4 regions of the Bradyrhizobium sp. JHI2711 genome follow, and region 4 is predicted to be linked to each of the others. Evidence: predicted binding sites of a transcription regulator. Region 4 holds the regulator's gene; each other region holds the start of a gene.

Region 1 (3,203 bases), 2.0 Mb from region 4:
AACGCCGTCGAGGGGCGCATCAATGCGCTGGCGCGCGTGCACACCATCCTGTCGCTGTCGAGCTGGCAGGGCGCCGAGCTCTCCAGGCTGATCGACGAGGAGCTTGCGCCCTATTCGCTGGGTGACCAGATCAAATTGGCAGGGCCCGAAGTTCAGTTGCTGCCGGCGATGGCCCAGACGCTGGCGCTCGCACTGCACGAGCTCTTCACCAACTCGGCAAAGTACGGCGCGCTATCCACGCGAGCGGGGCGGCTCGCGATCGATTGGCAGGTCGACGAGGAGCTGCTCACGCTGAGCTGGGAGGAATCCGGCGGTCCCCTGGTCAAGACCCCGAAATCGCGCGGCTTCGGCACGCGAAGCCTGCTTGCGAGCATAGAGTCCCAGCTTGGCGGACAGGCGCAGTTCGATTGGCGCGCCGAGGGCCTGCTGTGCCGTCTTGAGGTGCCGTTGACACGCAAGACCGCGGCGGCTGCACCAAGCAAGTTCGACACCGCCGGCGCTGCCGAATTGCAACGCGCATCCGGTTAACCTGACGCTGCGCTGCTCATGCGCTGCGCCGTGCGTGGTTCGCGCGCGACGCGCCCTTCGAGCCAGGCTTCCGTTCGGGCGAGATCGCGCAGCGCCCTCGCGTAGCGGCGGGCCGCGCTCCGCTCCGCGCCAAGCGGAAGCTTGCGCGCCTTGCGCAGGATGTCCGCGGCCGCGTTGCGATAGGCCAGCGAGCGGTAAAGAAAGACGACCTTACCCATATCGATGTTCCCGTTTTGCTGGCGCCCATCTTGGCAAGCCCGGCATGAACGCCGGATGAAACGGGCGGTAACAATTCCTTCAGCGGAACGGAACCCGGCGATCAAATGCGCGTTGGCGTGGCAGTTCGGGATGCCGTCCCATGCGCACCAAGAAGTCGTCTGAGCTGATCTCTGCCAGCGGCCTTATCAAGCTGATGACGCATGCAATGATGGGCGCAGCGCTAGGCCTCATTTTCAGCCTCACGCTCGTCCTGTCCAATCCAGCCGTCGCCAACCTGCTGAACAATGGCGGAAGCCAGGCCGCGATGGTCTTCGCCCTCACCTTGGTGACGACCTTTGCGATCGGCGCGACGCTCACCGGCGCCGTGTTCATCCTGGCCGAGGACAAGCAAACTTGAAGCGTGCGTGACGCACGGAAGATACTTCGCCGGGAACTCCTGCCGCGACGCCAGGTTTGCTGCCTGCGTCAATTTAACTCAGGGAGTTTCCCCGCATGAAGACGACCAAGCTCGCTCTCGCCGTAATATTGGCAACCGGCCTTGCCGCCGCGCCGTTTGCCGCCCAGGCCAAATCGCACAAGACTAAGCATGGATCCTCGATGTCGTCGGCACAGACCACCGGCGCCAACACCAAGTCCTCCAAGGGCGCTGATCCGTCCGGCCAAGGCGGCGCCGGTCCCGGCTCCGATCAGGGCGGCACCATGACCAACAAGGGCGGCATGACCGACACCAAATAGCGCTCCCTGGAATCATGAAGGGCTCCGCATTGCGGAGCCCTTTGTCTTCTATCTTTGGTTCGGCACTCGGCCTTCAGTATCCGACGCCAAGGATCTCAGCGGCGCTCGGCTGCGCGCGCGGAGTTGCCGCCTGTCTTCACGGCACGAAGCCGCACCCGGTCGCGGACGTTCGGCAGTACGTCGCTGCCGCCGGCAGCCTTCCATTCGGCGATCAAGAGATTGATCTTCCGGCGCAAGTCCATCTGCGCCAGGGCCCTTTCCGTGCAGTCGTGATCGCGCTCGACGAGGTCGCGCACCGACGCCTCGACGTCGGCCATCTCAAGCCTCAAGGCTCTGATTTTACGTCGAATTTCGTTAATTCTGTTGTCCATGCCTTGTTAGAACAAAATAAGAACATATAGTCAAGTCACGATTTCAGGACGGAGACGCCAGATGCAGGTTCAAGGTAAATACGACGCCAGATTTTTCCTGGGCGAGCAGATGACGCGGGCGCAGGGCCTCAAGCTGAAGCGGCTCAGCGAAGAGGCCTATCAGCCCGGCCAATATGCGCGGGATCTGTCCTTCACCGAGGCCGCCCGGCGCATCCAGGTGCTGGAAACGGAGATCGAGCTGGCAAACTCCTTCTAGAGCATCGCATCGCGCTTTAGGCCTGCGCCGTTCCACGCTCCCGGAACCATGGCTGTGCAGAATGGTTCTCCCCGCCGAGGGAGAATATGCATGGTACGCAAGGCAAAAAAGCGCCGCTACTCACGCAGCTCGGGAAGCGATGTCGCCACCGAGATGCGGCGTTACAAGAAGGGCACCGCGAAGAGCGGCCGTGGCGGGCGCGGCGGCCGCGTCAAGAACCGCAAGCAGGCCATCGCGATCGGACTGTCGAAGGCACGCAAGAAGGGCAAGAAGGTCCCGAAGAAGGCTTCGAAGCGCAAGAGCGCCAAGAAGACGTCCAAGAAAGCATCCAAGAAAACGTCCGGGACGTCGTCCAAGAAATCGTCGAACAAGAAATCATCGAAGCGCAAATCCAAGCGGTCGCGCTGACCCGCCTCAGATCATGCTCCCCGGCATGAAGCAGCGGATCGAAATCCCGAACGCAGTCTTGACCGGCCACACCATCGTGCGGCCGGCCCGGTTGGGCTCGGTGATGACGGCCTCATCCGGCACATCGATCCACTGTCCGTCGATGCGGACACGGTAGCGCCCGTTGTGCGACTCCCAGTCGAGATCGGCGAGGGCAAAACCGTCCGCGTCCGAGCAGCACGGACCGAGATGGCTGCGCAAACTGTCGAACCATGGCTTCAGAGGAGAGTTCGCGTAGCGGCCGTCGTCGCGCCCGAGCGCGTTTCCCCCCGAGAGCACCAATGGCACCACGAGCAGCGCACTCCTGAGCGAGAGCTTCAATCGATCCATGATGGCACCGATCACTTGTGAACCACCGGCGAGTTCCACAAATCGCCGGGAGGCTCGAAGTTCCACGCTTGCAACCCCGGTCGGCGGCGGCGTTGCCGCAGAGCACTGAGGCGTCTTGCAAGTGTGATCAGCGAACACGGCTTTTTCGGACGCACCAGGTCATCATGCCTGCCGTTAACGAGAATGTTACCGGCCTGGTGCGGACGTGACGTGTGTGCAAAAGGCGGCCCGAAGGCCGCCTTCCTGGATTGGTAAGGGTCGAGTTGGCGCTATGCGAGTGGCACCGCAACGAAGCGGGTGGCCTCCGCGCTTCTGAC
Region 2 (3,203 bases), on a different contig from region 4:
GCAACACCAAGAACATGCTGAGCGTGCTGAAGGCGGCGCGACCGAACGACCGGCCGCCGCTGTACTGCCTCAACCAGGTCGGCATGCACAAGCGCGCGGAGATCGAGGTCAAGGCCTTCGCCAAGACCATGGAGAGCCAGCCGATCACGGTGATCCCGTTCGATTCGAAACTGTTCTCGACCGCGGCCAATAACGGCCAGATGATCGCGGAGGTCTCCAGGACCCACCGCACCACCGTTCTGTTCCAGAATATGGCGAACCGCCTCGCCGGCCGCGGCGAGGTGAAGAAGCCGAAGCGCTCGCTGCTCGAGCCGCTTTTGAAGAAGCTGAAGGGCAAGTCAGGACGCAGCTCGGCCCCGCATCGCAAGGCGTCGTAGACGCGGCTTATTTGAGCATGATCTCCGCGCAAGCGCCTTCCGCGTTTGTCGCGAGGGAAAACCGCTTCACACTTTGCGCTGACGCGGCCCTTCGGGTCCGGATCATGCTCTAGGGCGGATTACCTGTCCGCCCGCTGCTGCTTTTTCGCCAGCAGCTGCTTCAGCGCCGCGACTTTGGCCGCGGCCTGGTCCGGCGGCAAGTCTGCCTTGACGAGGATTTCGGCCTCGGCCTCGCGACCCTGCAATCCCAGCACGAGCGCCAGATTGGCGCGGACCCGCGCATCGTTCTGATTGCGCTGATGGGCGCGGCCGAGCACCTGTTCGGCCTTCGAGAGATTATTTTGCAGCATGTAGGACAGGCCGAGATTGGACAGCACGGTCGGCTCGTTCGGCACGATCTTCAACGCCGCGGCGTAATATTGCTGGGCTTCCTCGTTGCGGCCGAGCTGATCGAGCACAGCCCCTTGCGCCGACAGGATGCGCCAATCGGGATCCTCGGGCGAATGCGCCCGGCCGAGGACGTCGAAGGCCTGCTGGAAATTGCCGTTGTCGGCGAGCGCGCGGCCGTAGCCGGCGAGCAGCGCCTTGTTGCCGGGACGGGCGAGCACGGCCTGCTCCAGCACTGCGACCGCCTGCGCGCGCTGGCCGCTGCCACGCAGCGCCTTGCCGTATTCGAGAGCAATGGCGGGATCGCTCGGCTTGGCGCGATAACGCTCGCGAAGTGCGTCCATCTCCGGCGTGGGGTCGGCCTTGCTGTCGGACTTGCCGTCAAGCTTGGCGGCGGACTCCCGCTTGCCGCCGAGCGCACCGGTGACGTCGTCGATGCCGGCCGTCTGACAGCCGCCGAGCGCGAGGATCAGGACGGCGGAACACAGATATCCCGCCGGGGGAAAGGCGAGGAACGAACGCTTGGGCATACTCTGATCACTCGGCAACTGATCAGAGATGCTTACCGATTAACGCTAAAGTCCCGTTAAGGGGCGCGCCTGTTGATGTTCAGTCGACGAATTCGGCGCCGAATTCGCAGCCGATGCGCCAGCGCAGGCGGCATTGGCGGGAATAATCAGGCGCGAAGATGATGGTGAATTGCGGCGGCACTTCCAGAAATTCCGCCACCACTTTCACGCCGCCATCCGAAATATCCGTGATCGTGCAATCCCGCGGCAGCGAGCCCGCGCCAAAATGGATCTTGGCGAGGCGGCTGCACACCCGACGTTCGCTTCTCCGGCGATTTGCAAGCATTTGAACTGTTCACCCGTTAGACCACGGCCCATCCCGCAGCCCTAGGAGTAGCGGACATTCGTTGGAATGTGCTGAGGAGAGAAGGTGGCATTCGAGACGTAGTGTCTGGGCTGCGTTTACGATTGGTTAGGATTTGACCGGCCGCCAAGCGATTGTTCCCGTATTGTTCTTGCGGAAACGGCCGCGCTCTGCTACCCCTAATTGCAGCAATGGGCAGGCTGGTTCGGCATGGTTCAGCGGGTTTCTACCGTCGCCTTTGAGGGGATCGAGGCCCGGGCGGTTGACGTGCAGGTGCAGGTCGCGCCCGGCCTGCCGGCCTTTGCCATCGTCGGCCTGCCGGACAAGGCGGTGTCGGAGGCGCGCGAGCGGGTGCGCTCGGCGCTGATCGCCTCGGGGCTGGCGCTGCCGGCGCGGCGGATCATCGTCAATCTGGCCCCGGCCGACCTCCCGAAGGAGGGCAGCCATTACGACCTGCCGATCGCGCTCGGGCTGATGGCCGCGATCGGCGCCATCCCGCCGGATGCGCTGACCGGCTTCACCGTGCTCGGCGAGCTCGGCCTCGACGGCTCGATCGCGCCGGTGGCCGGCGTCCTTCCCGCCGCGATCGGCGCCAATATGCGCGAGGAAGGTCTGATCTGCCCGGCGTCCTGCGGCTCCGAAGCGGCATGGGCGAGCCCGGACATCCAGATCATTGCCGCACACTCGCTGATCCAGATCGCCAACCATTTCAAGGGCACGCAGGTGCTGTCGCGGCCGACGCCGAAGGTGCACGAGGCCGCCGTCTCGCCGCTCGACCTGCGCGACATCAAGGGCCAGGAAAGCGCCAAGCGCGCGCTGGAGATCGCGGCCGCCGGCGGGCACCACCTGCTCATGATCGGCGCGCCGGGCGCCGGCAAATCGATGCTGGCCGCGCGCCTGCCGTCGATCCTGCCGCCGCTGTCGCCGAGCGAGCTGCTCGAGGTCTCGATGATCGCCTCGGTCGCCGGCGAGATCGAAGGCGGCGCGCTGACGGCGCGGCGCCCGTTCCGCTCGCCGCATCATTCCGCAAGCATGGCCGCGCTCACCGGCGGCGGCGCGCGCGCCAAGCCCGGCGAGATCTCGCTGGCGCATCAGGGCGTGCTGTTCCTCGACGAATTGCCGGAGTTCGATCCGCGCGTGCTGGATTCGCTGCGCCAGCCGCTCGAGAACGGCGAGGTCGCGGTGTCGCGCGCCAATCATCGCGTCACCTACCCTGCCCGCTTCATGCTGGTCGCGGCGATGAATCCCTGCCGCTGCGGCAATGCGTTCGAGCCCGGCTATGCCTGCAAGCGCGGCCGCATCGACCGCTGCACCGGCGATTACCAGGCGCGCATCTCCGGTCCGCTGATGGACCGCATCGATCTGCGCATCGAAGTGCCGGCGGTGACGGCCGCCGACCTGATCCTGCCGCCGCCGTCGGAAGGATCGGCCGAGGTCGCCGCCCGCGTGGCGGCGGCGCGCGACATCCAGCTGGCGCGCTATGCGGATGCAGGCCTGCCCCATGTCCGCACCAATGCCGAGGCGCCCGCCTCCGTGCTGGAGGAGATCGCAAAGCCGGATGCGCAA
Region 3 (3,203 bases), 110 kb from region 4:
GCTGCGCGTTCAGCGCCTCCGGCACGGTCTCGAACCATGCGCCGGCGCCCTTCACGGACAGCTCCGAGATTTCGCCGATATGCTTGCCACCGACCTTGACGCAGAGCGCCTCGGGCTTGAGCCGGAAGCCCTTGCAGCCCTCGCAGGGCACGTCGTGAAAATATTTCGCCAGCTCCTCGCGGGCCCACTCGCTCTCGGTCTCGCGGTAGCGGCGGTTGATGTTGGTGATGACGCCTTCGAACGGCTTCTTGGTGTCGTAGGAGCGCACCCCGTCCTCGTAGGAGAACTTGATCTCGTCCTCGCCCGAGCCGTAGAGAATCGCGTTTTGCGTCTTCTTCGGCAGATCCTTCCACTTGGTGTCGAGCGTGAACTTGTAGTGCTTGCCGAGCGCGGTCAGCGTCTGCACGTAATAGGGCGACGACGACTTGGCCCAGGGCGCGATCGCGCCCTTGCGCAGCGTCAGATCCTTCTCAGGGATGACGAGGTCTTCGTCGACATGCTGCTCGACGCCGAGGCCGCCGCAGGCGGGGCAGGCGCCGTAGGGATTGTTGAAGGAGAACAGGCGCGGCTCGATCTCGGGGATGGTGAAGCCGGAGACCGGGCAGGCGAACTTTTCCGAGAACAGGATGCGCTCGGGCCCGCTCTTGTCGTGGATTTTCGCGGTCTTCTTCTTTTCCTCCGCAGGCGCAGCCGCCGCGGACGCATCGGCGAACTCGACGACGGCAAGGCCTTCGGCGAGCTTTAGCGCGGTCTCAAAGCTCTCGGCGAGGCGCTGGCCGATATCGGCACGCACCACGATGCGATCGACCACCACGTCGATATCGTGCGGGAATTTCTTGTCGAGGCTAGGAGCTTCCGCCAGCTCATGGAAGGTGCCGTCGATCTTGACGCGCTGAAAGCCCTTCTTGAGCCATTCGGCGAGCTCCTTCCTGTACTCGCCCTTGCGGCCGCGCACGACGGGGGCGAGCAGATAGAGGCGGGTGCCCTCGGGCAACGCCAGCACGCGGTCGACCATCTGCGAGACGGTCTGGCTCTCGATCGGCAGGCCCGTGGCCGGCGAATAGGGCACGCCGACGCGGGCCCAGAGCAGGCGCATGTAGTCGTAGATCTCGGTGACGGTGCCGACGGTCGAGCGCGGGTTCTTCGACGTCGTCTTCTGCTCGATCGAGATCGCCGGCGACAGGCCGTCGATCTGGTCGACGTCGGGCTTCTGCATCATCTCCAGGAACTGGCGGGCATAGGCCGACAGCGATTCGACGTAGCGGCGCTGGCCCTCGGCATAGATGGTGTCGAAGGCGAGCGAGGATTTGCCGGAGCCGGATAGCCCGGTGAACACCACCAGCTTGTCGCGGGGAATCTCGACGTCGATATTCTTGAGGTTGTGCTCGCGCGCGCCGCGGATCGTAATTGCGCGCAGGCTGGAGCCCGCGTTCTGTTGTTGGCGCTTCGCCTTGATCACTTCATCCATCCGAGTTGCCCTCAAGGAAGCCCAAAGGTGCGCGATCGCGCCAACAAAAAAGGCGCGCTGCGCCCGGAACCGGGATCGGCGCCGATGGGTATGGCAGCGAACGTAGGAAGAACGGCGGCGGATTTCCAGTGGGACTTGCGAATCGTCAACGGATTGTTGGCGTGCTGGCGGGATCTGGCAGCAGGAACGCGCGGAACCGCTCGCGGAGCACCCAGCCAAAACAAAAAGGCCGGCGCGAGGCCGGCCTTTCGTGACGATGTGACGTCGATCGTGATCAGTACTTCGCGACCACCGGGCCACCGAAGGTGTAGTTGAGTCGAACGGTAGCCATGTCCACGTCCTGCTTGATGCTGTCGGTGCGAGTGGTCACGCCGAGGAAGGTGAAGGTCTCGTTGTGCCTGCCCATGAACAGGTGGTTGTATTCGACACCGACCGACCAGTTCGGAGCGAAGCCGAATTCTATGCCGGTGCCGACGGTACCGCCCCAGCGCGTTTCGTTCGCGGTGTCGAGCGTAACGCCGCCAAAACTACCAGTGTACTTGTTGTGAGTGACGGCAGCGCCGCCCTTCACGTACCAAAGCACGTTGTTCCAGGCATAACCGACCTGGCCAGTGAAGAGGCCGATGGCGTCGATCCTGGTCTCGTTCACCAGCGGCGCGAGCGCGGCAGGCGAGCTGATGTTCGAACCCTTCAGGTCAGCCCAGTCGCCCTGGGCTTCGAGACCGAACACCCAGTTGGCGGACTGCCAGCGATAACCGATCTGGCCGCCGACGAGTGCGCCGGTCGCATTGTGACAACCTTCGGCCACCGCCGGAGCGACCACGAAGGGGCCGACACTGGTGAGATCCCAACAGTTGCGGCTCCAGCCACCGCCGGCGTTGGCGCCGAGGTAGAAACCGCTCCAGTTGTACGCCGCGATCGGCGCCACCGGTGCCTTGGCGTAGGGGCGGGCCGCCAAATCGGCCGCCGAGGCCGGTGCCAACGCGCTGAGTGCGAACAAGCTGGCCGAAGCCAGCAAAAGCTTCTTCATATCCATTCCCCACTTCCATTTCTCATTCCGGTCTTCCGGAGAGCGGAAGAGCAGCGGACTTATGACCCAAGCAACGTCATTGCTTTACACCATTGAAGCCAAAGGTTGTGTCACCTAGAGGTCACATCCCTCCGAAAACGCGAGCGAACGGGCGGCCGCAACAAACAAAAAGGCCGGCGCGAGGCCGGCCTTTCGTGACGATGATGCGTCAGAGACGAAGCTCAGTACTTGGCGACGACCGGGCCGCCGAAGTGGTAGTTCACGCCGACCTGCACGGTGTGGAGGTCGAGAGTGCCGGTGTTGACCGGGAAGACGCCCGAGAAGTAGGTCTCGCCGCCCAGGCTGCGATAGAGGTACTCGCCCTTGACCGACCAGTTCGGAGCAAACATCGCCTCGACGCCCGCGCCGACCGTCCAGCCCGAATGGAACTGGCTCTCCGAGAGGCTCAGAACGGGGGGCGCGCTGACGCTGATCTTGTTGTTGATCCAGGCGTAACCACCCGTGGCGTACAGCAGGACGCTCGGGGAAGCGAGCCAGCCGATGCGACCACGCACGGTGCCGAGCGCGTCGATACGCGAACTGACCGTCGTGGGAACGAGGGCGCCACCAAAATCAACAAGACCGGTCGCCGAGGCGTTTACGTCAGCCCACGCGCCATCAGCTTCGATGCCGAACACGACGTTGGAGGTCTGCCAGTTGTAGCCA
Region 4 (3,203 bases):
CGAGCTCGTGATGCCGGGCACCACGCCTGGTCGCGGCCAGATCGTCTATTCCAACGGCTATGCCCTGCATGCGCTCGCCCGCAGCGAGGGCGCCGAGACCATCGACCTCGGAATTGCCGCCGATACACTGGAGGCGACGTCCGCCGGCATCCGCCGCGCGCGCGAGAGCGGCGCCGACATCCTGATCACGACCGGCGGTGCCTCGGTCGGCGACCACGACCTGGTCCAGCAGGCGCTCAAGGGCGAAGGCATCGCGATGGCGTTCTGGAAGATCGCGATCCGGCCGGGCAAGCCGATGATGCACGGTCGGATAGGCGCGATGCGCGTGATTGGCCTGCCCGGCAATCCCGTGTCGTCCTACGTGTGCGCCTTCCTGTTCATGGTCCCCTTGATTCGCGCCCTGTCGGGCCGTTCAGCGATTCATCATCGGCGCGAGCGCGCCGTGCTGGGCCGCGATCTCGCCGCCAACGACCAGCGCGAGGACTATCTGCGTGCGCGGCTGGAGGAGCGCGACGACGGCACGCGCGTCGCCCTTCCGGTCAGCCATCAGGACTCCTCCCTTCTTGCGAATCTCGCTGCGGCACAGGTACTTCTGGTGCGCGCACCGTTCGCGCCGAAGGCCGAGGCCGGCACGCCTTGCGAGGTGCTCCGGCTGCCCGTCTGAGCCGCCCAGCCACACGCATTCCGCGAGCTTGGCCGCGTTCACCATAAATTAAGCAGTTGCGGAACACATATCGAACATATAGTGTCCGTTCATGATTTGTTTCGAGGATGTAGCGGCTTAGTGCCGACTTCATCGTGTCGGAATCGAACGACATCAACCGGGGGACTTTGGTCGAGATGTTGACGCGCAAACAATACGAGCTTCTGCGGTTCATCAGCGAACGTCTGAAGGAAAGCGGCGTGCCGCCGTCCTTCGATGAGATGAAGGATGCGCTCGACCTGCGCTCGAAGTCAGGCATCCATCGCCTGATCACTGCGCTCGAGGAGCGCGGCTTCATTCGCCGCCTGCCCAACCGTGCCCGTGCCATCGAGGTGATCAAGCTGCCCGAGCTCCAGGCCGCCGCCGGCAATCGCCGTGGCTTCACCCCGAGCGTGATCGAGGGCAATCTCGGCAAGGTGCGCGCGAGCTCCAGCCCGCCTGCGGACGATGGCGAGCGCCCCGTCGCGGTACCCGTGATGGGCCGCATCGCCGCCGGCACGCCGATCGAGGCGCTGCAGACCCGCAGCCATACCATCAGCGTGCCGCCGGACATGCTCGGCTCGGGCGAGCACTACGCGCTCGAAGTGCGCGGCGATTCGATGGTCGAGGCCGGCATCCTCGACGGCGACATGGCGCTGATCCAGCGCAACGAGACCGCAAATACCGGCGACATCGTGGTGGCATTGATCGACGACGAGGAGGCCACGCTCAAGCGCTTCCGCCGCCGCGGCGCCTCGATCGCGCTCGAGCCCGCCAATGCCGCCTACGAGGTCCGCATTCTTCCGCCGAACCGCGTGAAGATCCAGGGCAAGTTGATCGGGCTTTATCGGAAGTACTGATACCGGAAGTCTCAAGCGCCGCGCGCGCTTCGATCGGCATCGGCGATCCAGGATCGGAGCGGATACTTGTCCGCTCCGGCCGGATGGTTTGTCTGGTTCTGCGCCAGCTGTCCGGTCCATCTTCCCGCGCGACATTCGCCCGTGCAGGCGCGCAGCAATCTCTCTCTGCTTCGCCGGTAGAGTTGTGCCGGCAGTGCTGATAGCTGCGGCCAAATGCAAGGACGCGAGGTTTGTTCCTATCGAATCCGGGAAAGATAATGTGATCGCGTGCTGCGAACGCGAGCCGCAGATTTGCCCATAACCGAGCAGAGCGTTGTATGCTTCCACTCTGATAGAGGCCTGCGCCTCGAAAGAGACGCGGGTCGCTATCCCAGCATGAGGAGCACCCGATGTGTGACTACAGCCTGCATGCCGTCGCGACGCGCCCCGCCGAAGTCGGCGAGACGATCGTCACGACAACCTTCCGCGGCACCTCGACGCGCGGTTTCGCTTCCGAAGCCGATCCCTCCGTCGCGGTCTGTCTGCTGCCGGGGACGGAGCTCGCTTTCGCCGACAATGTCCGCTACGACAACCGCTGGATCTGGACGCGCACCGTGAACTCTCGCGTCGGCAAGTTCGGCAAGATCGACCCGCACATTCCCGATCGCCATCATGACGCGATCGAATTCCCCGACGGCAAATACGTGCTGGTGACGCAGCTCGTCGAAGGCCAGCGCGCGACCGTGCTGCAATTGCCGGTGACGCAGCCAGCCCCCGAGCGCGAGCACAAGCCGCAGATCGTCGCCGACACGCGGCCCACGATCACGCGCCTGCCGATCGGCTGACGCCCTTCGGCCGACAGGCCGAGCCCGGGATTGAAATTGCCGTCGCCGGCCGAGGCCGGCGAGCCCGGTAAGTTTGTGTTTCAGGACATTCGATCGGCGAGCCCACCGCCGCGCCTCGTCGTCGCACGAAGTTTGGGCCGTGCTGCCCGCATTTTGAACGTCCGCTCCGCAGCCAAATGACCGATGCTGTCGTGGTTTGAGGCGGCGGACACGCTCGATGAAGACCTTCATTCGCGTCGTTGAACTCTGGGTACCCGAACGGACGCGCATGCGGCTGGAATTCGGCGGCGGCCTCTACGACGATGGGCTGTCCGCGTTCAAAGCCGTCAGCGAAGAGCTGCACTTCGGATATGACGAGGGACTTCCAGGCAAGGCCTGGGCCTGTGGCCACCCCGTCATCCTCACGAAATTCGCCAACTCCTATTTCAAGCGGACCGATCAGGCCGCTGCGGCCGGCCTCACCTGCGGCGTGGCGGTGCCGGTGTTCGCGGGCGAATTCCTGCAAGCCGTGCTGGTGCTGTTCTGCGGCGACGACGAGGCGCATGTCGGCGCGATCGAACTCTGGCACAACGATCCTGATCTCTCGCATGAGATGGGGCTCGTCGATGGCTATTACGGCACCGCGGACATGTTCGAATTCAACTCCCGCCACACCAGATTTCCGCGCGGCTTCGGCCTGCCCGGACGCACCTGGAAGGCGGGCCTGCCGCTGATCATCAAGGACTTGCACGACGCCAAGAGTTTCCTGCGCTGGGAGGATGCCGCCAAGGTCGGGATCAATCTCGGCGTCGGCGTGCCCTACCGAACCGGTACCGACCAGACCTGGGTTCTGACATT

What was found. Region 4 encodes LexA, which represses DNA repair genes until DNA is damaged. Its sites were predicted from a motif close to TGTTCNNNNTGTGTTCNG; they were not measured.
Region 1: a site for LexA is predicted at 1,861-1,878, ahead of ACTEK7_RS11275 (DUF3072 domain-containing protein). Genes of this name have one in related genera too.
Region 2: a site for LexA is predicted at 1,773-1,790, ahead of ACTEK7_RS13630 (YifB family Mg chelatase-like AAA ATPase). Genes of this name have one in related genera too.
Region 3: a site for LexA is predicted at 1,565-1,582, ahead of uvrA (excinuclease ABC subunit UvrA). Genes of this name have one in related genera too.

The regions. Positions count from the first base shown of each region.
Region 1 covers NZ_JBPZPT010000001.1:2,399,969-2,403,171, forward strand. Annotated here, with positions in the region: gene ACTEK7_RS11250 (HWE histidine kinase domain-containing protein) at 1-528, shown strand, start outside; gene ACTEK7_RS11255 (hypothetical protein) at 525-746, opposite strand; gene ACTEK7_RS11260 (hypothetical protein) at 887-1,144, shown strand; gene ACTEK7_RS11265 (hypothetical protein) at 1,240-1,482, shown strand; gene ACTEK7_RS11270 (hypothetical protein) at 1,578-1,799, opposite strand; gene ACTEK7_RS11275 (DUF3072 domain-containing protein) at 1,915-2,109, shown strand; gene ACTEK7_RS11280 (DUF6496 domain-containing protein) at 2,200-2,517, shown strand; gene ACTEK7_RS11285 (hypothetical protein) at 2,524-2,886, opposite strand; gene ACTEK7_RS11290 (Do family serine endopeptidase) at 3,156-3,203, opposite strand, start outside.
Region 2 covers NZ_JBPZPT010000002.1:230,341-233,543, forward strand. Annotated here, with positions in the region: gene ACTEK7_RS13615 (CpaE/TadZ family protein) at 1-377, shown strand, start outside; gene ACTEK7_RS13620 (tetratricopeptide repeat protein) at 497-1,294, opposite strand; gene ACTEK7_RS13625 (PilZ domain-containing protein) at 1,374-1,619, opposite strand; gene ACTEK7_RS13630 (YifB family Mg chelatase-like AAA ATPase) at 1,848-3,203, shown strand, end outside.
Region 3 covers NZ_JBPZPT010000001.1:479,861-483,063, forward strand. Annotated here, with positions in the region: gene uvrA (excinuclease ABC subunit UvrA) at 1-1,468, opposite strand, end outside; gene ACTEK7_RS02320 (outer membrane protein) at 1,743-2,498, opposite strand; gene ACTEK7_RS02325 (outer membrane protein) at 2,720-3,203, opposite strand, start outside.
Region 4 covers NZ_JBPZPT010000001.1:368,772-371,974, reverse strand. Annotated here, with positions in the region: gene ACTEK7_RS01785 (molybdopterin molybdotransferase MoeA) at 1-664, shown strand, start outside; gene lexA (transcriptional repressor LexA) at 841-1,542, shown strand; gene ACTEK7_RS01775 (hypothetical protein) at 1,932-2,366, shown strand; gene ACTEK7_RS01770 (GAF domain-containing protein) at 2,584-3,203, shown strand, end outside.